3 regions of the Cupriavidus sp. FW305-F7 genome follow, and region 2 is predicted to be linked to each of the others. Evidence: riboswitches for the same ligand, from Rfam matches in the RefSeq annotation. Region 2 holds a riboswitch; each other region holds the start of a gene.
The links. Region 2 has a riboswitch for glycine ahead of gcvT (glycine cleavage system aminomethyltransferase GcvT). Riboswitches for the same ligand answer to the same signal wherever they lie in the genome.

Region 1: linked by a shared signal. The riboswitch ahead of AC3WL8_RS23980 (D-amino acid dehydrogenase) and the one ahead of gcvT (glycine cleavage system aminomethyltransferase GcvT) in region 2 are both predicted to bind glycine.
Region 3: linked by a shared signal. The riboswitch ahead of AC3WL8_RS22520 (D-amino acid dehydrogenase) and the one ahead of gcvT (glycine cleavage system aminomethyltransferase GcvT) in region 2 are both predicted to bind glycine.

The regions. Positions count from the first base shown of each region.
Region 1 covers NZ_JBYSYC010000028.1:7,388-17,334, forward strand. Annotated here, with positions in the region: gene AC3WL8_RS23950 (adenylate/guanylate cyclase domain-containing protein) at 1-1,204, opposite strand, end outside; gene AC3WL8_RS23955 (aminotransferase class I/II-fold pyridoxal phosphate-dependent enzyme) at 1,365-2,708, opposite strand; gene AC3WL8_RS23960 (DJ-1/PfpI family protein) at 2,891-3,601, shown strand; gene AC3WL8_RS23965 (M20 family metallopeptidase) at 3,615-4,784, shown strand; gene AC3WL8_RS23970 (DUF485 domain-containing protein) at 4,786-5,121, shown strand; gene AC3WL8_RS23975 (solute symporter family protein) at 5,118-7,031, shown strand; glycine riboswitch at 7,268-7,362, shown strand; gene AC3WL8_RS23980 (D-amino acid dehydrogenase) at 7,407-8,759, shown strand; partial or broken gene AC3WL8_RS23985 (short-chain dehydrogenase) at 8,903-9,157, opposite strand; gene AC3WL8_RS23990 (hypothetical protein) at 9,195-9,539, opposite strand.
Region 2 covers NZ_JBYSYC010000044.1:58,639-68,585, reverse strand. Annotated here, with positions in the region: gene AC3WL8_RS31335 (UvrD-helicase domain-containing protein) at 1-2,046, opposite strand, end outside; gene AC3WL8_RS31330 (YMGG-like glycine zipper-containing protein) at 2,330-2,557, shown strand; glycine riboswitch at 2,632-2,719, shown strand; glycine riboswitch at 2,741-2,866, shown strand; gene gcvT (glycine cleavage system aminomethyltransferase GcvT) at 2,965-4,092, shown strand; gene gcvH (glycine cleavage system protein GcvH) at 4,181-4,561, shown strand; gene gcvP (aminomethyl-transferring glycine dehydrogenase) at 4,662-7,592, shown strand; gene AC3WL8_RS31310 (L-serine ammonia-lyase) at 7,741-9,117, shown strand; gene AC3WL8_RS31305 (MBL fold metallo-hydrolase) at 9,198-9,935, shown strand.
Region 3 covers NZ_JBYSYC010000025.1:26,900-36,846, forward strand. Annotated here, with positions in the region: gene AC3WL8_RS22510 (branched-chain amino acid ABC transporter permease) at 1-132, shown strand, start outside; gene AC3WL8_RS22515 (branched-chain amino acid ABC transporter permease) at 132-1,148, shown strand; gene AC3WL8_RS22520 (D-amino acid dehydrogenase) at 1,228-2,541, opposite strand; glycine riboswitch at 2,553-2,671, opposite strand; glycine riboswitch at 2,672-2,770, opposite strand; gene AC3WL8_RS22525 (TonB-dependent receptor) at 2,927-5,257, shown strand; gene AC3WL8_RS22530 (sialidase family protein) at 5,283-6,503, shown strand; gene AC3WL8_RS22535 (TlpA family protein disulfide reductase) at 6,500-7,003, shown strand; gene AC3WL8_RS22540 (Bug family tripartite tricarboxylate transporter substrate binding protein) at 7,029-8,018, opposite strand; gene AC3WL8_RS22545 (tripartite tricarboxylate transporter substrate binding protein) at 8,080-9,060, opposite strand; gene AC3WL8_RS22550 (GntR family transcriptional regulator) at 9,087-9,836, opposite strand.

The sequences.
Region 1 (9,947 bases), on a different contig from region 2:
GGTAGGGCAGGCGGTCTTCCAGGCTGCGATCCAGCGTGATCACCTTGCCCGCGATCTTTTCGCGGCAACGTCGCTCATCGTCCTGGGCGGTCAGCTGAAAATAGTTCCGCAGGAGTTCAATGAGCGGCAAATAGGCAAAGGCCTTGCCATGCGATACCGAGAAGGTCTCCAGCACCAGGCAACTGCTTGGCGAGCTCGTCTTGAACTCGTGGAACAGCCGCGACTTGCCGACTCCGGCTTCCCCCATCACCGCGACGATCTGCCCGTGTCCGGACGTGGAAACCTCAAGCGCTCGGTGTAGCGCCTCCAGCTCGGCTTCGCGGCCCACGAAGCGAGCCAGCCCGCGATGCGCTGCCACTTGCAAGCGCGTGCGCAGCGCACCGAGGCCGAGCAACTGATAGACCGCGAGCGGCTTGGGGATGCCTTTGACCTGCGCAGTTCCGAGCGCCTTGAACTCGAAGTACCCCTGCGCGAGCTTGTGGGTGGATTCGCTCACGAGGATAGAAGAGAGCGCCGCCATGGTCTCCATCCGCGAGGCAATGTGGATCGTGTGCCCCACCGGGTCATAATCGGTGTGCAAATCGTCCTTGCGGATCGAGCGCACGACCACCTCGCCCGTGTGAATGCCTACCCGAATCTGCAGCGAAACGCCTTGCTCCAGCCGAAGCTTGTCACTGTGCCGCTGCATCGCCTCCTGCATCCGCAGCGCAGCGTACAAGGCGCGCTTGGGATGATCCTCATGGGCGATGGGCGCGCCGAACAGCGCCAGAATACCGTCGCCCAACGACTTTGCCACGTAGCCCTCGTAGTAGTGGACGGCTTCCATCATCAGTTCGATGACCGGTGTGATCAGGCGGTGAGCGTCTTCCGGGTCGCGGTCGTGGATCAGGGCAGTCGAGCCGGCCATATCGGCGAACAGGACGGTGATGGTCTTGCGTTCGCCGCCGGCATCGCCGCGGGCCTCGAGGGCTGCCTGCTCGGCCCGGATACGCTCGGCGAGGTGCGATGGGGTGTAACGAATGGGGCCGGCGGATGATTCCTGCGGCAACTCACCGACGGGCGTGCCGCATGCATTGCAGAAGCGTGCGGTCGCAGTTAATTCTTTGCCGCAACGCACGCAAATTCGCGCCAGCCTTACGCCGCATTGCTCGCAGAATTTCGCTCCATCGGCATTCTCGAACCGGCAATTTGCGCAGCGCACCATGGGAGCCTCCTCCCGAACTTGCTGCAGCCAATTAGATACCCCGATATCTTTCGTCGCAAGCCCAGTGCCGTCATGCCCCGGGATCAGGCTTGGCATTCGTATGCCAGCCATCTCGATGTCCAGGTCTGACCCGCGGAAATTGCTGGGGACAGCTGGCTGGCTAGGCCGAGAATGTTGTGCTTGACGCGATCACCAGTTCGCGAAAATCCGAAAGAAACGATCCAATTTGCTGCGTGGTCAGTCGAGCGCTGGTGACTCGGATGCCCGATTGCCCTTCGACGACGAAGTCACTACCCGTGCGTACCATCCATCCCTTCGCCAACAGCCATTGAGCCACCATGGCCTCGTCCTTCAAAGGAATCCACACATTGAGGCCGACCTTGCCTGGGACGTCGACCCCAATCGACAGGAGGCCTTCCTTGAGTGTGACGAAGCGCTCGCGATAAGCCTGCCCGGCGAGCCTGATTCGGTCTTGCACTCGCTGATCGTTTAGCAGCGCGAGCGCTGTCTGTTGGAGCAGCGAACTGACCCAGCCCATGCTGGTAGCTTGGGAGTACTCCAGCTTCGCAAGCGTTACAGGGTCTCCGCAAGTGACTGAAACGCGCAAATCCGGCCCCAGAAACTTGGAGAAGGAGCGCACCGTGAGCCATCGAGCGCTCTCCGCGTGCCACGGCTCGTATGGCGCCAGCTCCAGCAGACTGGAATGGTCGTCGTCAATGAAAAGCACCTCGTCACGCCCACGCGCAATGGTCCGCAACTCGCGTGCACGCCGGGAACCCGTTGCCGCGCCGGTCGGGTTTTGCGCGCGCGAGGAAAAAATCACTGCGCGACAATCAGAGGACAGTGCATTCCTCAACGCTTCTGGCCGGATCCCCTCGTCATCCATCTCCATCTGCACAGCTCGTAAGCCTAGCGACCGCACCAAGGCCAGCGTCGTCATATAGGTGGGCGTCTCAACGGCGATCTTGTCTCCAGGTTTGACGTGGGTACGAAGCGCTCGCTCCATGGCGTCCAAGGCGCCGCTTGAGACAAAGATTCCGTGAACCGTCGAGAAGTCCGACTCAAAAAAAGAAGTCGCCCAACCCACCAGTTCCGCAACGTTACGCCGCTCTCCGTAAAGCCGTGGCGAAGAAGGGGTGGTTGCAAATGCACTCAGAATCTCGTCGCGCGTGGGCAAGAAGGCCGGGTCTGGATTGCCATCATGTGCCGCAACCACACCGCTGACCGTGACGGAGGGCGGCGCAATGGGCACTGGTGCGTCGAGATGCCGCTTCGCGACCACGGTACCGCGTCTGCCTGCCGTCACGATGACACCACTTTCAATCAGCATCCGGTAGGCCGTAGCCACCGTGTTCTTGTTGATACCGAGCGACTCGGCTAAGGCACGCACCGTCGGCAGCTGCTCTCCTGCGGCAAGTTTGTTGTCGTAGACGGCCCGCTCAATGGTCCGAAACAGGTCTTCGGCCTTCCTTCCTCCGACTGCAAATCGGCTTGGGTCAAACATGCTTTTGTACTGGTCCAAAGTTTAGGAACTCATTATACGTCCCCTTAGCATCGGGCTGAACCATAGCGCAAGCCCTATGGGAGCGTGTTAACCCTGATGCGCCGAGCCCGAAAAAGCGCCTATAGTTGTCCCGGTACAAACATACTATTGTACCGGTACAAACACACGAGAGGAAAATTGAGATGCAGAAGATTCCGGCGGACCGGCACCTGAAGATCGGCGGTTTGATCTTCCCCAACATGGATCAATGTGACTTCACCGGCCCATTCGAGGCCTTGTCGCGCATTCCGAACTCCACGTTCCACACGCTGTGGAAGAACAAGGAAATTGTTCGCGATATGCGAGGCATGCAGCTCGTTGCAGATACTTCCTTCGATGAGGCTCCGCAACTTGACGTCCTGCTCGTGCCGGGAGGCTATGGCCAGGAGGAAGCGGCGGCGGATGAGACTGTCCTCGCCTTTATCCGCCAGCAAGCTGAACACGCCCTATATGTTTACTCGGTGTGTACTGGCGCTCTGCTCTGTGGCGCGGCTGGCTTGTTGCATGGGCGCAGGGCGACCACGCACTGGACAGCGATGGAAGTGCTGCCCCTCTATGGCGCCGTGCCAAGCGAGGAACGGGTCGTCATCGACGGCAACTATGTCAGCGCGGGTGGCGTTACATCGGGCATCGATGGTTCCCTGGTCTTGGCTTCACTGCTCCGTGGAGAGCGGTTAGCGAAAGAACTCCAACTTTATATGGCCTACGACCCGCAACCCCCCTTTGACGCAGGGTCCCCGGCGACCGCGCCCAGCGACATTCTGAGCACCGTCCGTGCGCGAGCATCTCAAATCACCGAGCAACGCTTGGCGAGCGCCCGCCAATATGCTGAGCGAGCCTTGGATCTAGCCTAACCATTCTTTGAGCATGATGCCGTCCACACCACTTATTGATATTGCGTCTGCCGAATCGCTAGCCATTTCGCTCACGCAGCAGTTCGTCAAGGTCGACACTGTGAATCCGCCCGGCAATGAAAGCGCGCTCGCTCGCCTGATCGGCGCACTATTGGCGGAAGCAGGGTTGCAGACGACGTTCCATACGCTAGCTGACGGAAGAGAAAGTCTGGTGGCGTGGACTGGCTCAGCCAATGAAGGGCCAAAGCTGTGTTTCACGGGGCATCTCGACACGGTGCCGTTTGGATCTGCGCCATGGAGTCTGTCGCCACTTTCCGGTGAGATTCAGGGCGACAGGCTGTATGGTCGCGGGTCGTCAGACATGAAGGCTGGTATCGCGGCGTTTATTGCCGCCTTACTCCGGCATCGCGAAACGAACGGACAGCATGCCGCGGTTATCCTGGTCTTGACCGCCGGCGAGGAGACGGGGTGTGAAGGTGCCAAGGCTCTACGGACCCTTACGCAGCCGGCTTTCAATGTTGGTGCCATGGTGGTGGGTGAGCCAACTGCCAACGAGGTCGTGATCGGCCACAAGGGGGCTTTGTGGATTCGGGCCCAGGCGCAGGGTATTACGGCCCATGGCGCTATGCCGGAGCGCGGGGACAACGCGATTTATCACGCTGTCGATGCCATACACAAGCTTCGACTATTCAACTTCCATGCTCCGGAAGATGACCTCCTTGGCCACCCGACGCTCAACGTAGGGACGATCTCCGGCGGTCTCAATGTCAATTCGGTGCCTGACCAAGCTTTGTTTGAGGTCGATGTACGGACGGTTTGTGGGATGCCGCATGACAAGTTGCTCGACGAACTCGGCGCTTACCTTGGCGACCGTGTAGCGCTTAGAGCGAAGCTCGACGTGCCCGCTCTGCGACAGGAGATGAGGAGTCCGTGGATCGCACACGTCAGCAGAATGGTCAGTCAGATCACCGGCTCTCAAAACGGCGGACGCGCAGTCTCATTCTTTACGGATGGTCCCGTCCTCAGGGAAATTTTTGGGGCCGTCCCCACCGTGATTCTCGGTCCCGGCGAACCATCCATGGCGCACAAGACGGACGAGTATTGCAACGTGAGTTCGATTATCGCTGCCGTAAATATCTATGCGCGGATCATCGAGGCTTGGGAAAGCAAAAGGGAACAATGAAATGTCATATCAACAAGTAGCAGATGGACCGATCGATTGCGAATGGTTGACGGAATCTAGAGAGTTCGTCGTCGTATCTCGTGGACGCAGTTTTACGATTGTTGTATTGCTGCTTGCCTTCGCGATTTACTATTTTGCACTTTTGCTAGGTGCGGCCTATTGGAGCGACGTGCTCTCGATACGAATCGTAGGGGCGGTTAACGTCGGCATGATATTGGCCATTTCCCAGTATCCGGTCGCTGGCCTCATTGCTGCCATCTACGTTTGGAGAATGCGTAAATTCGACAAGCTGATCGAAGGATCCGGTAAGGATACCGCCGTAGGGAGCAAGAAATGAGAAATTTTCTGAAATCGCCCACTTTAAAATTGGGGATCGTGATGGCGATTTTTACGATCGTGCCAAATTCAGTCCGCGCTGCATCTGAACTGATTGAGCCAAGGTTTCGCGGCCTTACCTTCGCCACATTTGCGTTGGTCATCGGTTTAACGCTTATCGCAACCTGGTATGCGGCACGTCGGAATGCCAGCGCCCGCGATTTCTATACGGGTGGGGGAATCTCCGGCCGGGCGAATGGCCTGGCCATTGCGGGAGACTATCTCTCGGCCGCCGCCTTCCTGGGCGTCTCCGGGTTGATTTCCCTATATGGCTACGATGGCATCCTGTATTTGATCGGTTTCTTCGTTGCGTTCATTCCCGTACTGCTGTTGATTGCGGAGCCATGTCGGAATCTCGGCCGCTATACACTGGGTGATGTCCTTGCCTATCGCAACAATTACCGCGCTTCCAAGATTGTCGCGGCGCTATCAAGTATCGTGGTGGCGATCTTCTACCTGATTCCGCAGATAGTAGGCGGCGCAACCCTCATCAAGGCGCTGGTCGGATTCCAGTATGAGGCCTCCGTCGTGATGGTTGGGCTGCTGATGCTGGTCTACGTCTTGTTTGGCGGGATGAGGGCGACGACGTATGTACAGATCATCAAGGCGATTCTGCTTCTGTTTTCTTGCGCGTTGATTGTGATTCTTGCGCTCTATCCATTCGGGTTCGACGTCAATTCTCTTTTCAATGAAGTTCTTTCGAGTCAAAAAGTTGCCCACCATTTGACTGCGGTTTTCCAGAATCAGAATGATGCAGTGGACGGGACCTCGCTGGCGCGGAAGTTCTTCGAGCCTGGCCTCTATTTGAAGAACCCTGTCGAACAGGTATCGCTGGGCTTGGCGCTTACGCTTGGGACGGCCGCCTTGCCTCACATCCTGATGCGATTCTTCACGGTGAAGGATGCCAGGACTGCGCGCTCTTCTGTCTTGTGGGCCATGTTGTGGATTGGCGTCTGCCATCTCATGATTATCGTGATTGGCTTTTCTGCCGCCTACTATGTCGGACCCAGCACAATCCTTGCCGCAGATAAAGGGGGCACGCTCGCAGCACCTCTGCTAGCTCAGTTCCTTGGGGGTGGGGCAAACTCATTCGCTGGCAATCTCTTCCTCGGGTGGGTGGCGGCTGTCGCCTTTGCAACGATTGTCGCCGTGGTGGCAGGGCTTACGCTTGCCGCAGCCTCCGCCCTTGCCCATGACATCTACGTCGGGGCAATCCGTCGTGGTGAGGTATCCGAACGAGAGCAAGTGATCGCAGCCAAGGCCGCCGCCGCAATCGTTGGTGTCGTGGCAATTGTTCTGAGCATTCAGGCAAAGGGCCAGAACGTTGCGCATCTTTCAAGTCTGGCGTATGCCGTTGCGGCTTCCGCCAATCTCCCAGCGTTGTTGCTTACCCTGTACTGGCGTCGGTGTAGCACTGTCGGTGTTTGCGTCGGCGTCGTCGGGGGGACACTTGCAGCAGTCCTGCTTGTGCTGGTGTCGCCCAATATGCAGTATCCCTTGCTCGAGAGAGCGCAGGCTGAACGAACGCAAGCCACCGCCGCCAGGAAGATCGAGAACCTGACGGTAAAGATGGCGGCATCGACCGGAGCCGGCCGTGATGAGCTTGGGGCTGAACTATCAAAGGCGCGCGCCGCCATCGCGAGCGCACAGTCGACCATCGATGCGCTCCGCGATCGTCGGACAAGCTTGATTGGGCTCGAGGTGCCCCTATTCCCCTTGCGTAATCCGGCGCTCGTCACCGTTCCATTTGGCTTCATGTTGGTGTTCCTTTTTTCGGTACTCTTCCCGGATCCGCGTGCTCAATCGATCTGGACAAGAATGGTGGCCCAGCGAGAAACCGGCGCCAACGCAGCAGCAGCCATTTCGCACTAAGCATTGCGAAGTACGGAAACGCTCGATACAGCTGGCTAAGGCCAATCGATAATTTACGGCCTTAGATCTGATCGGTCGGCATGTTGGTGAAGTATGGACAGATACAGCTTTCAACGTGGTGTCGACCGATACAAGGAGCGTGAGATTACTTGTCAAAAACCAGGAGTCATGACCGACACCAATCGGTTATGCTGAACAAGCAGCACGCAAAAGTGGCCATTAGTTGTTGATGGCCACGATACGTCGCAGGAGAGACTGGGCAGGACACGTGCCCAGCGCCGACGGAGCAACCACCCCGGAAACTCTCAGGCAAAAGGACTGTGACGTCTACTGCAAATCTGGAGAGTGGCATGCCAGGCATGCCCACCGAAGGGGATGGCGCCGGCACCGTTGGCGCCTAAGCTCTCAGGTCCCGAGACAGATGGGGTGAACGGCCGGATCGTCCGGTCACGAATTTACTTCACAGGGACTGCCATGACGCATATTGTTATCGTCGGCGCCGGTATTTCCGGCGTCACTACCGCTTATACGCTCTCGAGACTTGGCTACCAGGTCACGGTCGTCGACCGCCAATTGTATCCGGCGATGGAAACGTCGTTCGCCAATGGTGGCCAGCTTTCCGCCAGCAATGCCGAAGTCTGGAACAGCTCTGGCACGCTGCTCAAAGGTATCAAATGGATGCTGCAGAAAGATGCCCCGCTGTTGCTCAATCCCAAGCCATCGTGGCATAAATACTCGTGGCTCGGAGAATTCGTCGCGAGCATCCCCCGCTACCGCCGCAACACGATCGAGACCACTCGGTTGGCCATCGAGGCACGCAAGTATCTGTTCGAGATGGCAGAGCGTGAGCAGATCGACTTTGACCTGCAGCATCGCGGCATCCTGCACATCTATCACGACAAAGCGAGCTTTGCGGCCGCAGGCAGGACCAACACTCTCCTCGTTGCCGGAGGACTTGAGCGTCATGCTGTGAGTCCGGAGGAAATCAAGACGATCGAACCAACGCTGCAAGGCCAGTACTACGGCGGCTACTTCACCGCGTCAGACGCCACCGGCGATATTCACAAGTTCACGCGCGGCCTCGCGCAGGCCTGTCATAAATACGATGTGTGCTTCCTGCATGGGGTGGACGTGCAGGCCGTCGAGATGACCGAACAAGGCGTTCGTCTCCTGTTGCAGACAACACTGGACGATAAGCTCTCGACCACGCGCGCTGACGTTGGGACGGAACTCGTCGCCGACGCGCTGGTTGTCTGCGCCGGTGTCGGGAGCCGCCATATCGCGCAAATGGTGGGGGATCGCATCAATGTGTATCCGGTCAAGGGCTATTCGATCACCGTGCATTTGGACGACGAAGCCAGTGTGCAAGGTGCGCCGTGGGTCAGCCTGCTGGATGAGAGCGCGAAGATCGTGACAAGCCGCCTGGGAGCGGGGCGTTTCCGTGTGGCCGGCACGGCCGAATTTAACGGTTACAACCGCGACATTCGCGCCGACCGCATCGAACCCTTGATCGCCTGGACACGCCGTAACTTCGCTATCGGTACTTCGCGTGTGGTGCCGTGGGCTGGCTTGCGCCCGATGATGCCTGACATGATGCCGCGCGTCGGCCGTGGCCGGCATGCACGCGTGTTTTACAACACCGGCCACGGGCATCTCGGTTGGACATTGTCGGGTGCGACTGCCTCGATGATCGCGAGCGTAGTCGACCGCGACTGTCCGCGCCACTAGTCCTGAAGGGCACGTTGCTGATGTCAGCGCTTTGCCGACTCACGCCCGGGTGTGGATAGCGTTTGGTCTTGCCAACGTCCGGATCGAGCTTCTCCACCGGTGTTGCTCCAGTGCCGTACCGGCACGCGTCATGCGGATCGGCTTCAGTACGGGCTGGCCGTGGGGCGCACGATGATCTCGCTGACGTCGACATCGGCAAGCTGTTCCACCGCGTACGCGATGGCCCGAGCAATCGCCTCAGGCTTAATGGCGATTCGGCGGAATGTTTGCATGGCTGCGCGCGCATTGTCATCGGTGATCGAGTTCGCCAATTCGGATTCGACAACACCCGGGCAGACGACAGTGACTCGGATCTTGTCCGTTTCCTGACGCAGGCCATCAGCGTCCCGGCGAATTGCGGGACCCAACGGGCGACGTCACCGGCAACAAAGCAAGTTATTGGGGACGGCTTTGCTCCGGCAGTAACAAGCGCAGCCTCCCCTTCAGCTTGAGTCCGTCCCGCAAATTCAAGCTGAGCAGCGTGATGTTCACAAGTCCAGCGACCAGTTCCAGCACCTGGACAGCGTAGAAGGCGGCATCAAATTCGTTGGCTCTCGCCCTTGAAGCCAGGAACATCGCAGACGGAATCAGGATAAGAAGTCCGTTGGCAGCGATGAAAGGCATGCGCCGCTTCTTCGCATTCACAAGCCGGCCCAATCGCCCTTTCGATAGGGCGAAGCCCGAACCGCCCGCTGCTGCCAAGGCCGGTACCAGCAGCAAGAAGCCCCACGGGATTGCCATCTTGACCACGACGACGGTCGCCCGCCGTAGCGGAAAATAAATTTGTCACCGGGGTATCCAGCTGGAACCCTTGTCGCATAAAGGTGGCGGAAAATGAATTGACATTTTTATCGACACTCTAAAAATAATGAATTAGTCAATTCGCATTAGTCCGCATTAAAATCGTCTCGTTGCATCCTAGACTTCGAATCCCGCCCGTAAGGTACTGATCTTATGGAAGATTCGTGGCAAGTCTCCGAGCCGATCGCAGTTGCCCGACCTTACGGGGCACACCGCCTCGAAGCATTTAGGGCAATGCCGGCATAGAAAGCAGCCAATCCATCTTCGATTGATTATTTCACGATCATGAAATCATCTGGCCCGCCGCCTCCACGCTGGCTTGCCTTGTTCACGGGAGGGGCTCCATGG
Region 2 (9,947 bases):
GAGCCGGTCCTTGGGGCTCATCGCCGGGGTTTCATCGACTGGCGCAGGCGCTTCCTCCAGCTTCATCTCGCCGATAAAGCGCGAAGGCTGGCACGAGTAGGTCTCGCGCGCGCGCTTGCGCTTCTTGCACCAGCTGACATGCAGGCTGCGCTGCGCGCGGGTGATGCCGACATACATCAGCCGCCGCTCTTCCTCGATCTTTTCGTCGCTCATGTCCTCGTCTTCGCGGCAGTGCGGCAGGATGCCCTCTTCCACGCCGACCAGGAACACGTGCGGATATTCCAGCCCTTTGGACGCATGCAGCGTGGACAGCCGCACCGCGTCGGGGTCTTCCTCGCGGCCTTCCAGCATGCTCATCAGCGCCACGGTCTGGGTCAGTTCGAGCAGGTTCTTGCCTTCGCTGCCGAAGCCGTCGGCATTGTCGAAGCCGGTGGCTTCCTCGCCCTCGGCGCCTTCTGGCTTGGTGCCCTTGCGCTTGAGCCAGTCCAGGAATTCCAGCGTGTTAGTCCAGCGCGACTGCGCCTGCCGTTCGTCGAAGCTGTCGTACAGGTAGGCCTCGTAGTGGATGCCTTCCATCAGGTCGTCCAGCACCACGGTGGCCGGATCCTTGGCCGCGCGGTCGGCCAGCCGCACCATCGATTCGCAGAATATGCGCAACGGCTCCAGCTGGCGCGGCTGCAGCTTGCCTTCGATGCCGCCCATCATCGCGGCCTCGAACAGCGACACCTTGGCCTGGCCAGCAAAGGTGCCCAGCGCTTCCAGCGTGGTGTTGCCCACGCCGCGGCGCGGCGTGGTGATGGCGCGGATAAAGGCGGGATCGTCGTCGGGGTTGGCAATCAGGCGCAGGTAGGCGCAGATGTCCTTGATCTCGGCCTTGTCGAAGAAGCTCTGGCCGCCCGACAGTACATAGGGAATGCGCTCGCGCCGCAGGATCTGCTCGAACAGCCGCGCCTGGTGGTTGCCGCGATAGAGGATGGCGTAGTCGCGGAACTGCGCGCGGCGCTCGAACTTGTGCGCGGACAGGCGGAACACCACCGACTCGGCCTCGTGCTCCTCGTCGTTCATCGGGTGGATGGCGATGGGGTCGCCCATGCCGTGCTCGCTCCACAGCTTCTTGTCGAACAGCTTGGGGTTGTTGGCGATGACCGCGTTGGCTGCTTCCAGGATGCGCACGGTGGAGCGGTAGTTCTGCTCCAGCTTGATCACCTTCAGGTCCGGGAAATCGGTCTGCAGCCCGCGCAGGTTGTCCAGCGTGGCGCCGCGCCAGCCATAGATGGCCTGGTCGTCGTCGCCCACCGCGGTAAAGGCCGGCGCGCGCAGGTGCGAGCCACCCGCCAGCAGTTTCAGCAACTGGTACTGGCAGGCGTTGGTGTCCTGGTATTCGTCGACCAGAAAGTAGCGCAGGCGGTTCTGCCACTTGAGTTGCACGGCTTCATTGCGCGCGAACAGCTCGGCAGGCAGGCGGATCAGGTCGTCGAAATCCACCGCCTGGTAGGCGTGCAGCGTGGCCACGTAGTTGCGGTAGACCAGCGCGGCCTGGTGCTCGTCGGCATTGGCGGCCTGCGCGATCGCTGCCTCCGGATCGACCATGCCGTTCTTCCACAGCGAGATCGTGCCCTGTACGCCGCGGATCAGCTTCTTGTCGGTGGTGCCCAGCTGCTCCTGGATCAGGCCGAAGCAATCATCCGAATCCATGATCGAAAACTGCGGCTTCAGGCCCACGTGCTCGGCCTCCATGCGCAGGATTTGCACCCCGAGCGAGTGGAAGGTACAGACCGTCAGCTGCTTGAGCGGGATGCGCTTGCCCTCGCGCGTGGTCTTGCCCTCCATCAGCTTGCCGATACGCTCCTGCATCTCCTTGGCGGCCTTGTTGGTAAAGGTGACGGCGGCGATATGGCGCGGCTCGAAACCCTTGTCCTCGATCAGATGCGCGATCTTCTGCGTGATCACCCGGGTCTTGCCGGAGCCCGCCCCGGCCAGCACCAGGCAAGGGCCGTCCAGGTAGCGGACGGCTTCAGATTGGGCGGGGTTCAGGCCATGGGTCATGCGAGGGATGCGGTTGGAGGCGGGGAAATCAGCAGGAACAGCGGAAGGCCAGGCGGGACACGCCGGCACCCCAAAAACGGGCTCGGCGGCAAAGCTGACGATGTTAACACGCTGGCCGCGGCAGGTCAGTCAGCGCAAACCGCGTTGACAGGGCCGGTTGTGTCACTGGCGTAACACTTCGTAAAGGCCGGAGCCAATCGCGCAACGCAACGCTCTAACTGATATGTCCCCCCGGCCTGCGCGGCGGGGGTGACATGCTTGAATCATCACACCGGAGCCAATAATGAAAACCCTGCAGACTTTGACCAAGGTGACCCTGATCGGTGCGACCGTCGCGGCCTTTGCCGGTTGCGCGGACATGACCCCGAAGCAGCGTAATACCGCCATTGGCGCGGGCGCGGGTGCCGTGGGCGGCGCCATCCTCACCGAAGGCAGTGCGCTGGGTACGCTGGGTGGCGCGGCCGTGGGCGGCGTGATCGGTAACGTTGTCACCGACGACAAGAAGAAGTAAGCCAGACCCGCAGCGACAGGTACGGCAGGCTCCCTGGCCGGTTTGACAAAGGCCGGGGCCTCCCGTACATTGCGCGCATCCGACCGGGAGAGCGCGCATCGCCTGCGCCGCCGAAGGGGTATCACCCGAAAACTCTCAGGCACCACGGACCGATCGGATCGGCATGCAATATGCACACGATGCATGCCGCACTCTGGAGAGCGGCACCCGCCATTCGTGGCGAGCGTGCCCACCGAAGGGGCGCACGAGGATGGGGTCCTGCAGGATCCGCCTTGTAATCTCTCAGGTATCGAGGACAGAGGGGTCATCCGCCGCAGCGGATTGCTACGCCACATTCAGGCGCGGCGAGCGTTGCGGCGGATGGCCCTTTTTTGTTTTCGCCAACCGAGATTGCCCCCGAGGATTCCATGACGCTCCAGGCCACGCCCCTCAACGCCATCCACCGCGCCCTCGGCGCCCGCATGGTTGATTTCGGCGGCTGGGACATGCCGGTCAACTACGGCTCCCAGATCGAAGAACACAATGCCGTGCGCACCGACGCCGGCATGTTCGACGTGTCGCACATGTGCGTGGTCGACCTCACCGGCGCCAATACCCGCAGCTTCCTGCGCGGCCTGCTGGCCAACAATGTCGACAAGCTGCAGACCCCGGGCAAGGCGCTCTACTCCTGCATGCTGGATGAGAAAGGCGGCGTGATCGACGACCTGATCGTCTACTTTTTTGCCGAGGACCGCTTCCGCCTGGTCGTCAACGCCAGCACCGCGCTGGGCGACATCGAATGGATCCGCGCGCGCAATGCCGCCACCGGCAGCGATGTGACCATCACGCCGCGCCGTGAAGATGTTGCGCCTGCAGGCGTGCAGCCTCTGGCCATCGTCGCCGTGCAGGGGCCCAACGCCCGCACCACGGTGTGGAGCACCTTCCCCTCGACCCAGCCGTCGGACACGCTCAAGCCCTTCAACGCCGCCGTGGTCCAGGACCCGGCCATCGGCGAGATCATGGTGGCCCGCACCGGCTACACCGGCGAAGACGGCTTCGAGCTGGTGGTGCCGGCCGAAAACGTTGCCGCCGTCTGGGAAAAGCTGAACGCCGCCGGCGTGCGTCCGGCGGGCCTGGGCGCGCGCGACACCCTGCGCCTGGAAGCCGGCATGAACCTGTACGGCCAGGACATGGATATCAACACCTCGCCGCTGGATGCGGGCCTGGCCTGGACGGTGGACCTGCAGAGCGAGCGCGATTTCACCGGCAAGGCGGCACTGGGCGCGGCCGGTTCGCGCCAGCAATTCCTCGGGCTGATCCTGCGTGACAAAGGCGGCGTCCTGCGCGCCCACCAGAAAGTGATCACCCCGGCCGGTGACGGTGAAATCACCAGCGGCACCTTCAGCCCGTCGCTGTCGCAGTCCATCGCCTTTGCCCGCCTGCCGAAGGATGTCGCCGTGGGCGATACCGTGCAGGTGGAGATCCGCGACCGCAAACTCAACGCGACTGTGGTTAAACTGCCGTTTGTGCGTAATGGCAAGGCACTCGTGAGCTGAGGCTCATACCAACGGTCGCCCTCGCCTGCCGGCGCTTGCCGGGCAGGCATCACCCAACAAGAAACAGATCTGTATCCGGAGAACCTCCATGAATTTCCCCGCTGACCTCAAGTACACCGAGTCGCATGAGTGGGTACGCGTCGAAGCCGACGGCACGCTCACCATCGGCATCACCGACCACGCGCAGGACGCGCTGGGCGACATCGTCTTCCTGGAACTGCCCGAAGTGGGCAAGTCGGTCGGTGCCGGCGACGCGCTGGCAGTGGTCGAATCGGTAAAGGCCGCTTCTGACATCTACGCCCCGGTGGCCGGCGAAGTGATCGCCGTCAACGAGGCCGCCACGGCCGCGCCGGAAAGCGTCAATGCCGACGCCTTCGACGCGTGGCTGTTCAAGCTCAAGCCGGCCAACGGCGACGACGTCAACGGCCTGATGTCGGCCGACGCCTACAAGGCCAGCGTCGGCGCCTGACGCCGGCGGCGCCGGTCCAACGATGGACCGGCCACTGCAGACTGACGCGCGCCGTCCCGGCTGACCACCGGCCGGCGCGCACCCCACGAGGTTCTTGCCAATGAACGCCCCGCTTCCCATGAACGCCGCCCAAGTAACCCGGCCCACGCTGGCCGAACTGGAGGCGCGCGACGCCTTCGCCGCCCGCCATATCGGCCCCGATACTCCCGAACAGCAGCACATGCTGAAGGTGCTCGGCTATGACAACCGCGCCGCGCTGATCGACGCCGTCATCCCCGCCGCTATCCGCCGCCGCGACGGCATGCCGATGGGCGAGTTCACCGAGCCGCTGAGCGAGGAAGCCGCGCTGGCAAAGCTGCGCGGCCTGGCAGGCAGGAACAAGGTGCTGAAGAGCTTTATCGGCCAGGGCTACTACAACACCGTCACGCCCGGCGTCATCCTGCGCAATATCTTCGAGAACCCGGCCTGGTACACCGCCTACACGCCTTACCAGCCGGAAATCTCGCAGGGCCGCCTGGAAGCGATGCTGAACTTCCAGCAGATGGTCACCGACCTGACCGGCCTGGACATCGCCAATGCGTCGATGCTGGATGAAGGCACTGCCGCGGCCGAAGCCATGACACTGCTGCAGCGCGTGAACAAGCACGACTCGAACACCTTCTACGTGGCCGACGACGTGCTGCCGCAGACGCTGGAAGTGGTACGCACGCGCGCGCTGCCGATGGGCATCGAGGTCAAGGTCGGCCCCGCTGCCGAGGCCGCCGCGGCCAACGCCTTCGGCGTGCTGCTGCAGTACCCGGGCGTGAACGGCGACGTCAACGACTACGGCGCCATCGCCGATGCCGTGCACGCGGCCGGCGGCCTGGTGGTGGCTGCCGCCGACCTGCTGGCGCTGACGCTGATCGCCGCACCCGGCGAATGGGGTGCCGACGTGGCCGTGGGCAACTCGCAGCGCTTCGGCGTGCCGCTGGGCTTCGGCGGCCCGCACGCCGGCTATATGGCGGTGAAGGACGCCTTCAAGCGCTCGATGCCGGGCCGCCTGGTGGGCGTGACCATCGATGCGCAGGGCAACAAGGCCTATCGCCTGGCCCTGCAGACGCGCGAGCAGCATATCCGCCGCGAGAAGGCCACCTCGAACATCTGTACCGCGCAGGTGCTGCTGGCCGTGATGGCCTCGATGTATGCCGTCTACCACGGCCCGCAGGGCCTGAAGCGCATCGCGCAGCGCGTGCACCGCCTGACCGCGACGCTGGCCGCCGGCCTGCAGGCGCTGGGCTTCGCGCGCACCAACGCCAGCTTCTTTGACACGCTGACGCTGGAAACCGGCTTCAACACCGATGCGATCCATGCCGCGGCCACCGCGCGCGGCATCAACCTGCGCCATATCAGCGCCACGCGCGTCGGCATCTCGCTGGACGAGAGCGCCAGCCGCGCCGACGTGGTCGCGCTGTGGGAAGTGTTCACGCAAGGCAAGCCGCTGCCCGCCGAACTGGACTTCGACAAGCTCGAGGCCGTCGCGCAGGACGCCTTCCCGGCGGCACTGGCACGCGCCAGCGAATACCTGACCCACCCGGTCTTCAACACGCACCACGCCGAGCACGAGATGCTGCGCTACCTGCGCATGCTGGCCGACAAGGACCTGGCGCTGGACCGCACCATGATCCCGCTGGGCTCGTGCACGATGAAGCTGAACGCCACCAGCGAGATGATCCCGGTGACGTGGCCCGAGTTCAGCCAGATCCACCCGTTCGCGCCTCTGGACCAGACCGTGGGCTACCGCGAGATGATCGACCAGCTCGAGGCCATGCTGTGTGCCGCCACCGGCTACGCCGCGGTCAGCCTGCAGCCCAACGCCGGCTCGCAGGGCGAGTACGCGGGCCTGCTGATCATCCACGCCTACCACGCCAGCCGCGGCGAGAGCCATCGCGACATCTGCCTGATCCCGTCGTCGGCGCACGGCACCAACCCGGCGTCGGCGCAGATGGCCGGCATGAAGGTGGTGGTGGTGGCCTGCGATGAGGACGGCAACGTCGACCTGCAGGACCTGGCGAAGAAGGCCGAGCAGCACAGCAAGAACCTGGCGGCTATCATGATCACCTACCCGTCGACGCACGGCGTGTTCGAGCAGGGCGTGCAGCAGATCTGCGAGATCGTGCACCAGCACGGCGGCCAGGTTTATGTCGACGGCGCCAACATGAACGCGATGGTCGGCACCGCCGCGCCGGGCCAGTTCGGCGGCGACGTCTCCCACCTGAACCTGCACAAGACTTTTTGCATCCCGCACGGCGGCGGCGGCCCGGGCGTGGGCCCGGTCGCGGTCGGTGCGCACCTGGCGGACTTCCTGCCCAACCAGGACAGCGTCGGCTACCGCCGTGACGACCGCGGCATCGGCGGCGTGTCGGCGGCGCCGTTCGGCTCGGCCAGCATCCTGCCGATCTCGTGGATGTATATCGCAATGATGGGTTCGGCCGGCCTCACCGCCGCCACCGAGAACGCAATCCTGGCGGCCAACTACGTGGCCAAGCGCCTGGCGCCGTACTACCCGGTGCTGTACACCGGCCAGCACGACCTGGTCGCGCACGAGTGCATCCTGGACCTGCGCCCGCTGCAGAAGGACACCGGCATCAGCAATGAAGACGTGGCCAAGCGCCTGATGGACTACGGCTTCCACGCCCCGACCATGAGCTTCCCGGTGCCGGGCACGCTGATGATCGAGCCGACCGAGAGCGAGGCACTGCACGAGCTGGACCGCTTTATCGACGCGATGATCGCGATCCGCCAGGAAATCGGCCGCGTTGCCGACGGCACCTTCGACCGCGACGACAACCCGCTCAAGCACGCGCCGCACACCGCCGCGGTCGTGACCGCCGACGAGTGGACCCACAAGTACACGCGCGAGGAAGCCGCGTACCCGGTGGCATCGCTGCGCACGCAGAAGTACTGGCCCCCGGTCGGCCGTGCCGACAACGTGTACGGCGACCGCAACCTGTTCTGCGCCTGCGTGCCGGTCAGCGACTACGTGGTCGACTGAGCTTCGGACGGGCCGCCCGCGGCACTGGGCGCCCGCCAAAGCGCTATGCTCGATATGAAGGGCGCCGCGCCGTGCGGCGCCCGTTCTGAGCGAAGGCTGCAAAACGACAAGAGCCCTGCGCGGGCCATCGACATCCTGGAGACTTCCCGTGGCAGTCAGCGTTTTCGATCTGTTCAAGGTGGGTATCGGCCCGTCGAGCTCGCATACCGTGGGCCCGATGCGCGCGGCCCTGATGTTTGCGCAGGGGCTTGAGCGCGATGGCCTGCTGCCGCAGGTGGCCAGCGCGCGCGTGGAGTTGTACGGTTCGCTTGGCGCCACCGGCAAGGGCCACGGCACCGACAAGGGCGTGATCCTCGGCCTGATGGGCGAGGCGCCCGACACCATCGACCCCGATACGATCGACACGCGCCTGGCCGCGCTGCGCGCGAGCCGCGAGCTGTCCTTGCTGGGCAAGCATATTGTGCCCTTCGTCGAGAAGGAGCACATCGCCTTCTACCGGCGCGAGGCCATGGCCGAGCATCCCAACGGCATGAAGTTCCATGCCTTCGACGCCAGCGGTGCATCGCTGCGCGAGGCGCGCTACCTGTCGGTCGGCGGCGGCTTCGTCGTGACCGCGGGCGCACCCAATACACAGGTGCTCAATGCCGCGCAGCAGCTGCCGCACCCGTTCCGCAGCGGCAAGGACATGCTCGAGATGGCCAGCGCCAGCGGCAAGAGCATCGCGCGGCTGATGATGGAGAACGAGCTGACCTGGCGCAGCGAGGCGGAAGTCACCAGCGGCCTGCTGCATATCTGGGACGTGATGCAGGCGTGCGTCGCGCGCGGCTGCCGCACCGACGGCGAGCTGCCGGGGCCGTTCAGGGTCAAGCGCCGTGCGCCCGAGCTGTTCCGCAGCCTGACCGAGCGCGCCGAGCGCACGCTGTCGGACCCGCTCTCGGTGATGGACTGGGTCAACCTGTACGCCATTGCCGTCAATGAAGAGAACGCCGCCGGCGGGCGCGTGGTCACGGCACCTACCAACGGCGCGGCCGGCATCATCCCCGCGGTGCTGCACTACTACGACCGCTTCGTGCCGGGCGCCAACAAGCAAGGCGTGGTCGACTTCCTGCTGACCGCGGGTGCGATCGGGCTGCTGTACAAGCTCAATGCGTCGATCTCCGGCGCCGAGGTCGGCTGCCAGGGCGAAGTCGGCGTGGCCTGCTCGATGGCCGCCGGCGCGCTGGCGGCGGTACAGGGCGGCAGCCCGGCGCAGGTCGAGAACGCTGCCGAGATCGGCATGGAGCACAATCTCGGCCTTACCTGCGACCCCGTTGGCGGACTGGTGCAGATCCCATGCATCGAGCGCAACGCGATGGCCTCGGTCAAGGCGGTCAATGCAGCACGCATGGCGCTGCGCGGCGACGGCACCCACTATGTCTCGCTCGATTCGGTCATCAAGACCATGCGCGAGACCGGGGCCGACATGAAGACGAAGTACAAGGAGACGGCGCGGGGTGGGTTGGCGGTGAATATCGTGGAGTGCTGACAACCCCTGCTGCTAGTGCCCAACGGCATGGCGCGGCGTATCATGGCGGCGTTCCCCGATGGCAAAAGAAGAGGACCGCCATGCAGACCTTCCACCAGTTGTTCGACGAAACCTCGTCCACCTTCACCTACCTGCTGATCGATGCCGCCACGGGGGACGCGCTGCTGATCGACCCGGTCGACCACCAGCTCGAACGCGACATGGCGCTGCTGCAAGACACCGGCGCGCACCTCGCGTGGGTCGTCGAGACCCACGCCCATGCCGACCACATCACCTCGGCAGGCCACCTTGCGCTGCAGACCGGCGCGCACACGGCGGCGCCGTCCGGCTGCGATATCAAGCCCGCCCAGAAGCAGCTGATCGACGGCGACACTGTCGCCTTCGGCAAGCAGGTGCTGCGCGCCATCCATACGCCAGGGCATACCGCCGGCAGCATGAGCTACCTGTGGGAAGAGCCTACGCCCGACGGCATCGTACGCCGCGTCTTCACCGGTGATGCCCTGCTGATCGACGGCTGCGGCCGCACCGACTTCCAGTCGGGCGACGCCGGCACGCTCTACGACAGCCTGACCAGAAAGCTGTTTGCGCTGCCCGACGACACGCAGGTCTACCCGGCCCACGACTACAAGGGCCGCACCTCGTCCACCATCGGCCAGGAGCGCGCCCACAACAACCGCGTCGCCGGCCGCACGCGCGAAGAGTTCATCGAGATGATGCGCAACCTGAACCTGCCGCGCCCGAAGCTGATCGATGTCGCCGTGCCTGCCAACCAGCGCCTGGGCCTGCGCGACGGCGAAAGCGTGCCGCACGGCGCCTGAGGTTTTCCTAAC
Region 3 (9,947 bases), on a different contig from region 2:
GGCTTGGGGCTGGGCGTGATCGAAGGGCTGGCCAAGGTGTTGTACCCGGAAGCATCTTCCACCGTTGTCTTCGTCATCATGGTGGTGGTGCTGTTGTTGCGCCCGGCAGGGCTGTTCGGAAAGGAGAAGTGATGAGCGGACAATCTATCGCCGCAATCGGCGTACGGCAGCAGCAGGTGGCGGGGCGCCTGCCAAAGCAGGTGATATACGGCGTGGTGCTGGCGTGCCTGCTGGCCGCGCCACTGGCCGGTGCGTATCCGGTGTTCGTGCTCAAGGTGCTGTGCTTCGCGCTGTTTGCGTGCGCCTTCAACCTGCTGATCGGCTATACCGGGCTGCTGTCGTTCGGCCATGCGGCCTTCTTCGGCGGCGCTGGCTATGCCGCCGGCCATGCCTTGAAGGTCTGGGGCGTGACCCCGGAAATCGGCCTGATCCTGGGCACCGCTGCGGGCGCGCTGATCGGCTACGTGGTGGGCTCGCTGGCCATCCGCCGGCAGGGCATCTACTTCTCGATGATCACGCTGGCGCTGGCGCAGATGCTGTTCTTTATCTGCCTGCAAGCGCCGTTCACCGGCGGCGAGGACGGCCTGCAGGGCATCCCGCGCGGCAAGCTGTTCGGGGTGCTGCCGCTGTCGGACGACCTGACGCTGTACTACGTGGCGCTGGCGATCATCGTGGCCGCCTTTGCGCTGATCGTGCGCACGGTGCATTCGCCGTTCGGGCAGATCCTGAAGGCGATCAAGGAGAACGAGCCGCGCGCGGTGTCGCTTGGCTATGACGTCGACCACTTCAAGCTGACCGCCTTCGTGCTGTCGGCGGCGCTGTCGGGGCTGGCCGGCTCGGTCAAGGCACTGGTGCTGGGCTTCGAGACGCTCAGCGACGTGCACTGGTCGATGTCCGGCATGGTGATCTTGATGACGCTGCTGGGGGGCCTCGGCACGCTCACCGGGCCGATTATCGGCGCGTTTGTTGTGATCGCGCTGGAGAACAAGCTTGGCGAACTGGGCGGCTACCTTGCGGCGGTGACGGGCATCGACTGGTTCAACGGGTTCGGTGAATCGGTGTCGATGGTGACGGGCATCATCTTCATCGTGTGCGTGCTGACTTTCCGCAAGGGGATTGTGGGGAGTTTGGGGCGCGGACCCGAATGAGGCGAAACCCGTCCATGCCCCTAGTTCTCTCCCCTCTCCCCTAAATGGGAGAGGGGGGAAAACATCTGCAAGTTCAGGCTCAGGCCTTGGCCAATGCCAGCGACGCACCCGGCGCGACTGCCAGCTTCGCGCCGAGATGCTGGTAGACAATCCCCGCCACCATATCCGCAGTCACCGCCGACAAGGTCCACCCCAGGTGCCCGTGCCCGGTGTTGTAGAAGATGCATGCCGTCCGCCCGCGCCCCACACGCGGCAGCATATCCGGCATCATCGGCCGCAGCCCGGCCCAAGGCACCACGCTGCGCGTGCTGACGCCGGGGAAGCACTGCTGCACCCATTCCACCAGCGGGCGGATGCGGTCGGCGCGGATATCGCGGTTGTAGCCATTGAACTCGGCAGTGCCGGCCACGCGGAAGCGGTCGTCGCCCAGGCGGCTGGTGACCAGCTTGGTTTCGTCGTCGAGCAGGCTCACCACCGGTGCCGCGGCGCGGCTGGCTTCATCGGTCAGGTTGACCGTGATCGAATAGCCCTTGACCGGATAGATGTTGACGCGGTCGCCCAGCCCCGCAGCCAGTGCGCGGCTGGCGGTGCCGGCGCAGATCACGGCGCCGTCGAAGGTGGAGCTGGCCGTGTCGGCGCCGTCCTGAACGGTCACGGTGGCGCGCCTGCCGTCGGTCTTCACCGCCCGCACGTCCTGGCCGTACAGGCAGCGCACGCCTAGCCGATCGATGGCCGCGGCCAGGCCGCTGGTGAACTTGTGGATGTCGCCGGTGGAATCGCTCTCGGTGAAATAGCCGCCATAGTAGGACCCGGCCAGCGTCGGCTCGATCGCGCGCATCTCCTCGGGCGTCACGGCGCGGCGCTCCAGCCCGCCCTGCGCCAGCAGCGCTGAGACCCGGCCGGCATGGTCGAAGCCGGCCTTGTCGCGGTAGATATGGAGGATGCCTTCCTTCTTCAGGTCGAAATCGATGCCTTCCTGCGCCGCCCAGTCGAACAGGTGCTCACGCGCGGCGATGGCCAGGCGCGCGGTCTCGATGGTGTTACGGCGGTAGTGGGGGATCGCGGCGATGAACTCGGCGAACCAGGACAGCTTGTGCCAGCTGGGCCGGGGATTGAGTAGCAGCGGGGCGTCGTTGCGCAGCATCCATTTCATGCCCTTGACGATGGTCGACCAGTGGGTCCAGACCTCGGCGTTGGAGGCCGACAACTGGCCGCCGTTGGCGAACGAGGTCTCCATGGCGGCATAGCGGTGCCGCTCGAACAGCGTGACGGAGAATCCGCGCCGGGCCAGCGCGTAGGCCGTGGTGACACCCGTGATGCCACCGCCGATGACAGCGATTGATTTCATGATCTGCAGGTTCCAGGAACGTCGATGGTGGGAGCCCGGACGCAATATGCGTGGCGGACGCCCCCTCTGTTCTGGACCTGAGAGATTCACGACACCCGGCCGCCAGGGCGGGGTACGCTTGCTCCTTCGGTATGCCGGCGGACGATAGCGTCCGGCATTCTTCAGAGTGCACTGACTGGTGATGCCGGTCCTTTTGCCTGAGAGTTTCCGGGGCGGTTGCTCCTTCGGCGCTGTGCGCGGCGGGCGCCGCGATAGTCTCTCCCTGCATCACATTGGCTTGACGCCAATCGGGGCAATGTAGTGACAAGGTCCGACGTTGGATATGCGGGTTAACACTTAGGCGGCCTGCCGCCCGCGTCGCTATGTCGCATCGGCCTGCGTCCCCATGCCCCATAAAATGTCAGCGCTCGCTCTCGGGGAGAAGCGCCGTATGCTGCGCTCAGGTGGAGTGAGCCAAAAAAAAAGACGACAACAAGGCTTTCCAGTGAAGATAAATCGCATTGCACTGGCCGTTTCGGCGGTACTGATGGGCCCCGCCGTCGCCGCCGCCCAGGTGGTGGACGCGCTCGAGCCGCTGCAGGAGGTGGTGGTCTCGGCCAAGTCGGAGCGCGGCGAGACGCCGGCCATACCGCCCAACACGCCCTCGCCGGCCTACGGCATCAGCAGCCGCCGCATGGCCGACTTCAATGTGGTGAACACGGAAGACGCCCTCAAATACGCGCCCAACCTCGCCGTACGCAAGCGCTTCATCGGCGATATGAACTCGATCATCTCGGTGCGCAGCACCAGTTCGCGCCAGTCGGCGCGGGGGCTGGTCTATGCGGACGGCCTGCTGCTGTCCAACCTGCTGGGATCGGACTTCAGCTTCCCGCCGCGCTGGTCGCTGGTCAACAGCGCTGAGATCGAGCGCATGGGTGTGCTGTACGGCCCGTATTCGGCGCTGTATCCCGGCAACTCGCTGGGTGCGACGGTGCTGATCACCACGCGCACGCCGGAGAAGTTCGAGGGCGATGCCAGCGTGCAGCTGTTCACGCAGCGCTTCAGCCTGTACGGCACGCACGACAACTTCAACGGGGTCCACGCCAACGCCTATGTGGGCGACCGCGTCGGCCCGTTCTCGTGGCTGGTCAGCGTGGACCGGCAGGACAGCAAGAGCCAGCCGCTGAGCTTCTATACCGCGGCGCGCTCCACGGCCCGTGCCACTTCCGCCGACAAGCCGGTCACCGGCGCCCACTTCGACCAGGACCAGACCGGCCGCGACCGCGTGGTGATGGGCGTGAACAGCGAGGGCGTCACGCATACCGTGCAGGACCAGCTCAAGCTCAAGCTTGGCTACGACATCACCAATACCCTGCAGGCGCAGTTCACTGCCGCCTACTGGCAACAGGACCGCTCCAGCGCCACGGGCAGCTACCTGCGCGATGCCAGTGGCAACGTGGTGTCGAACGGTCCAGTGAATATCGGCGGCTACGAGTATGTGATTCCCGCCAACGCCTTTGCCCCGAGCAATGGCGAGGACGCGCGCTGGCTCTATGGCCTGTCGCTGCGCACGCGCAACGAGACCGGCTGGAATTTCTCGGGCGTGGCGTCGCTGTTCGACGTCAGCAAGGACATCAGCCGCAGCGCCAACACCGTTGGCAGCGGGCCGGGCACGGTGACCTATGGCGACGGCACCGGCTGGCGCACGCTCGACCTGAAGGCCGACTACCGCCCGCAGCAGCTGCAGGGCGGGCACTGGGTCACGTTCGGCTATCACTACGACAACTACCGGCTGAGCAACACCACCTACAACACCTCGGACTGGCAGGCGGCCACCATCACCGCCTTCAACAACGCCTTTGCCGGCAAGACCGAGACCCAGGCGCTGTATGCGCAGGACGCCTGGTACTTTGCCGAGGACTGGAAGCTGATCCCCGGCTTGCGCTACGAACACTGGCGTGCCTATGACGGCAGCCGCAGCCAGCCCGGCGCGGATATCGGCTACCCGGTGCGCAGCGAATCCAACTGGTCGCCCAAGCTGGCGCTGGAGAAGGCCTTCGGGCAGGACTGGCTGGGCCGGTTGTCGCTGGGCCAGGCCTATCGCTACCCGACTGTCAGCGAGCTGTTCCAGGGCCGCATCACCGGGACCGCGCTGATCAACATCGATCCCAACCTGCGGCCAGAGCGGTCGTTCTCGAAGGACTTGACCTTCGAGCGCACGTTGGATTCGTCGTACTTCCGGGTCTCGGTGTATGAGGACGATATCCGCGATGCCCTGGTCAGCCAGACCAACACCACGGTATTCCCGACTGTCACCAGTTTCCAGAACGTCGACCGCGTGCGCACCCGCGGCATCGAGCTGGCCTATGACGCGCGCGATGTGTTCGTCAGCGGCTTTGACCTGTCGGCCAGCGGGGCCTACAACCATTCGAAGACGCTTGAGAACGCCAACAACCCGGCCTCGGTGGGCAAGTACTTCTACCGCATCCCCAAGTGGCGGGCCAACCTGATGGGAACCTATCGCATCACGCCGGCCTGGGCCGGCACGCTGGCCATGACCTATTCGGGGCGGCAGTACAATACGCTCGACAATTCCGACGTCAATCCCGACACCTTCGGCGGCACCAGCAGCTTCCTGACCTTTGACGTCAAGGTGACGTACAGGCCCGCGAAGAACGTGCGCCTCGGGCTTGGCATCGACAACCTCACCGACCAGCGCTACTACGTCTACCACCCGTATCCGGGCCGGACGTTCTACGCCGAGGCGAAACTTTCCTTCTGAGCACGTGAACAGGCTGACCACACCCATGCAAGGCGTTTGCCCCAGTTTCCGTCTGATCGTTGCCGGGCTGATGGCCGGCGCCGCGCTGGCCGCGACCGCGCAAACGCACGGCGATCACGCCGGCCACGGCAGCCAGGCCAAGACCGCGAAGATGAGCGAGCTGGGCACCGGCGCGGCCTTCGATCGCGAGGGCAAGCTGTGGGTCGCCTACAAGGACGGCCCTTACGTCGCGGTACGTGCATCGACCGACTACGGCCGCAGCTTCGGGCCGGCGCAGCATGTCAACAGCGTGCCGGAGCAGGTTGCCGCCGATCACGAAAGCCGGCCCAAGGTGGCCGCGGGGCGCGACGGCGAGATCTACGTCACCTGGACCCAGCCGCTGCCCAAGCCGTGGACCGGCTTTATCCGCTTTGCGCGCTCCACCGATGGCGGCAAGTCCTTTGCCGAACCGCTGACGGTGCATGCCAACCGCGACCAGATCGCACACCGCTTCGACGCCATCGCGGTGGACAACGCCGGGCGCGTCTTCGTCAGCTGGATCGACAAGCGCGACGTGGTTGCCGCCGAGGCGCGCAAGCAGCCGTACGCCGGCGCCGCGGTCTACTACGCGGTCTCGGCCGACCAGGGCAAGACCTTCCAGGCCGACTACAAGATCGCCGACCAGTCGTGCGAATGCTGCCGCATCGCGCTGTCGCCCACGCCTGACGGCAAGATGCTGGCGCTGTGGCGCCATGTATTCCCGCCCAACGCGCGCGACCACGCGCTGGCGCTGCTGGGCACCGACGGCAGGGCCACGCCGATGCAGCGCGCCACCTTCGACGACTGGCGCATCGACGCCTGCCCGCACCACGGCCCCGGCGCTTCGGTGGCGCCCGATGGCACGGTGCATATGGTCTGGTTCAACGTGCGCGAAGGCAAGCCCACGGTCTCGGTGGGGCGCTGGAAGGACGGCAAGCTGCTGGCACAGCGCCCGCTGGACGACCCGCGCGCGCAGCATGCCGATATCGTCGCGCTGAAGGACAACGAGATCGCGGTGACCTGGAAATCGTTCGACGGCCAGCAGACACGCCTGTCGGCGATGTTGTCGCAAGACGGCGGCAAGACCTGGCAGACGCGCAAGCTTGCCGGCACGGAGCGCGACTCGGACCAGCCGCACTTGCTGCAGCATGCGGGCCGCGCCTACGTGCTGTGGCGTACCGAGGCCGAGGGCTTCCAGGTGTTCCCGCTGGGCAAGGAGGGCGCATGATGCCATCCCGCCGCAAGCTGCTCGCCGCTGCCGTCCTGACCCTGGCGATGACTGCCGCCAATGCCGGCAGTGCGCCGGCCGAGCGCGTCGCCGTGTTCGCATCGGCCAGCGCCACCCAGCTGGCAGCCAGCCAGCAGGGCAAGCCCTTTGTGCTGGTGGTGTGGTCGCTCGACTGCGTCTATTGCAAGCGCAACTTCGACGCCATCGGCAAGCTGCGCGCGCAGCACCGGGACCTGCGCGTCGTCACGCTGGCGACGGACAACCCCGACGCGCTGCCACAGGTGCAGCAACTGCTCCAGCGCGTCAGGCTGACGCGCAACGCGTGGGTGTTCGGGCACGAGCCGCAGGAGCGGTTGCGCTATGCGGTCGATCCGGACTGGATGGGCGAGATGCCGCGCACCTACTTCTATCGCGCCGATGGCCAGCGGCAGGGCGTGTCCGGCGTGATCAGCGACGCCGACTGGGGCAAGCACCTGCGCTGGGCCGGCATCGCCGGCTGAGGCTGCGCCGGGAGCGGCTGCCCGTTCAATCCGGCTTGATCCCCGCGCGCGCAATGATCGGCTTCCAACGCTGCTGTTCCTGCGCGATAAAGCGCGAGAACTCCGCCGGCGTGTCGCCCACCACAATCGCCGCATCCGCGCTCAGGCGCTCGACCGACGACTTGCTCTTCACAGCTTTCACGGTGGCGTCCGCCAGCTTGTCGGCGGCCGCCTGGGGCAGAGACGCCGGTGCCAGCAGGCCATACCATTGCGTCATTTCGAAGCCGGGATAGCCTTGTTCGGCAACCGTCGGCACGTCAGGCAGCTGGGGAATGCGCTGGGTCGTGCCGGTGGCGATGCAGCGCAACTTGCCGGCCTTGATGAACTGGATGATCGCCGGTGCGCCGACGGCGGCCGCGTCCAGCCGCCCCGACAGCAGGTCGGTGATCTGCGGGCCGCTGCCGCGATACGGCACATGGGTGATGAAGGTGCCGGTCGCGGCCTTCAGGTATTCAAAGGCCAGGTGGCCGGCGCTGCCGTTGCCGGCCGAACCGTAGTTCAGCTTGCCGGGTTTGCTCTTGGCTAGCGCCACGAACTCCTTCAGGTTCTTCGCGGGCACGTCGGGGTGGACCACATACAGGCTCGGCACCTTCGACAGCAGCGAGATCGCGCGGAAATCCTTGATGGGGTCGTAGGGCAGCTTCGGGAAGATAAACGGATTGACCGCCAGCGTGCCGATATGGCCGAGGATCAGCGTGTGGTTGTCATCGGCGCGCGCGACTTCGCCCATCGCGATATTGCCGGCCGCGCCGGGCTTGTTCTCGACGAAGACTGACACGCCAAGCAGCTTGGTCAGCTCCGCCGCGGTGGAGCGCGCCACGATCTCCGAGCTGCCGCCCGGCGCGAACGGCACCACCAGCCGGATCGGCTTGGCCGGCCAGGCCTGGGCACGCGCCAGCGTTGGCGCCAGCGCGCACGCGCCCAGCGCGGCGGTGGTCTTGAGCAGATGGCGGCGAAGGGGATTGATCGAGGTCATGTTTTTCTCCTGAAGGTTCTGTAGCTGGGCCGTGGTGGGGCAGGGGCGGTGCTGGCGGGTGCTATTCGGGCTTGATGTTGCCGTCCCGGATGACCTTGGCCCATAGCCGGGTCTGCCCGTCGATGAATTGCCGTGCCTGTGCTGGCGGCGCAGCCACGACCTCGCCGCCCAGCTCGGCCACGCGTTGCCGGATCTCGGGGCTGGTCATGACTTTCTGCAGGGCGTCAGCGAGCTTCGCTGCGATCGGGTCCGGCGTTGCGGCGGGCAGGAAAGCCGCGTTCCATTCATAGACCTCGTAGCTCGCCACGCCGGCTTCCTGCATGGTGGGCACGGACGGCAATGCCTGGGTGCGGGCATGGCTGGTCACTGCCAGCGGCTTGAGCTTGCCGGCCTTGATGTGCTGCAGGCTCGACGCCACGTTGGCAAAGAACAGCGGCACCTGGCCGGCGATGACATCGGTCATGGCGGGGCCGCCGCCCTTGTAGGGCACATGCAGTAGGTCGACTCCCGCGCGCTGCTCGAACAGCACGCCCGCCAGATGCTGCGCCGAGCCATTGCCCGAGGACGCAAAGGCGACCGAGCCTGGCTTTTGCCTGGCCATGGCCATGACGTCGCTGACCTTGCTGGCAGGGAAGCTCGCCGTGGCCACCAGCACATTGGGATAGCGCGCCAGCACGCCGACCGGCCGGAAGGCCTTGTCCGGATCGTAGGGCAGGCGCGGATAGAGGCTGGGATTCACCGCATACGAGGAGGCATCGACCATCATCGTGTAGCCGTCCGGCGCCGCCTTGGCGACATAGGCTGCACCGATCTGCCCACCGGCACCCGGGCGGTTCTCGACGATCACGGTCTGGCCCAGCTCGCGCCCGAGACCCGGGGCGATCAGCCGTGCCATCAGGTCCGCGCCGCCGCCCGGCGGATACGTCACCACGATCGTGATGGGGCGTGCCGGCCAGGCCGCGGCGGTGTCGGCGGCCTGCACCAGCGTGGTGGTGGTGATCATGGCAGCGATCGTGGCGGCGATCGCGTGGCGTGCGTGCATGGGTCTGTCTCCTCGGGTGCGGTCCGTCAGCGGACGTCCGCGGTATAGCGAAAGGCAAAGGCGTCGCCCCGCGTCAGCCGGTATTCGATGCAGCTGCCGCCCAGGTCGAAGGCATGCCGGGTCACGACCGCGCACGGGTGCGCATCCGGCAAGTCCAGCAAGGCGGCCTCGTCTGCTGCTAGCGTGCGGAAGGTCACTTCATCAACGGCGCGATGGACCGTAATGCCGCAGGCGCTGCCCAGCAGCGGGTAGAGCAGGTCGCCCCATTGCACCGGCGGGAGTTGCTGCAGGGCCTCGCAGCGCGGCAGCGGCAGCCAGATCGATTCCAGCAGCCGGGGCGTGTCATCCAGCCAGCGGCGGCGTGAAATTGCCAGCCCGCGTGCACCCGTCGGCAGCCCGAAGCGGGTTGCCATGGCCTTGTCCAGGCGCACGGCGCGGCACGACAGGATTTCCGAGCGCGGCACCGCCGGCGCGCCATCGGCGCCGCCGAAGCGGAAAAACCGCATCAGGCTGGCCCCGCTCAGTCCCTTGCGCACGAAGGTGCCCTTGCCCTGCACGCGCTCCAGCAGGCCCTGCTGGACCAGCACGGCGATGGCCTGCCGGATGGTGCCCAGCGCGATGCCGAACTCCTTGGCCAGCGCGCCTTCCGCAGGAATGGCGCTGCCGGGCGCCCACGCGCCCGAAACGATCCTTGCCTGCAGTTCCGCCGCAATCTGGCCGTAGCGGCTCAGGCCCGCGGCGGTGGTTGTAGTCTGGAGCAGCGCGTTGTCTGGCATGCCGAACCCGTGCTAAATTGATGTCAATGCCGATGTCCTCTAGAGGACTAGAATACTGACGCGGGTTCGGATGCCATATCCGGATATACCCGCGCCACTGAGCCGCGCCAC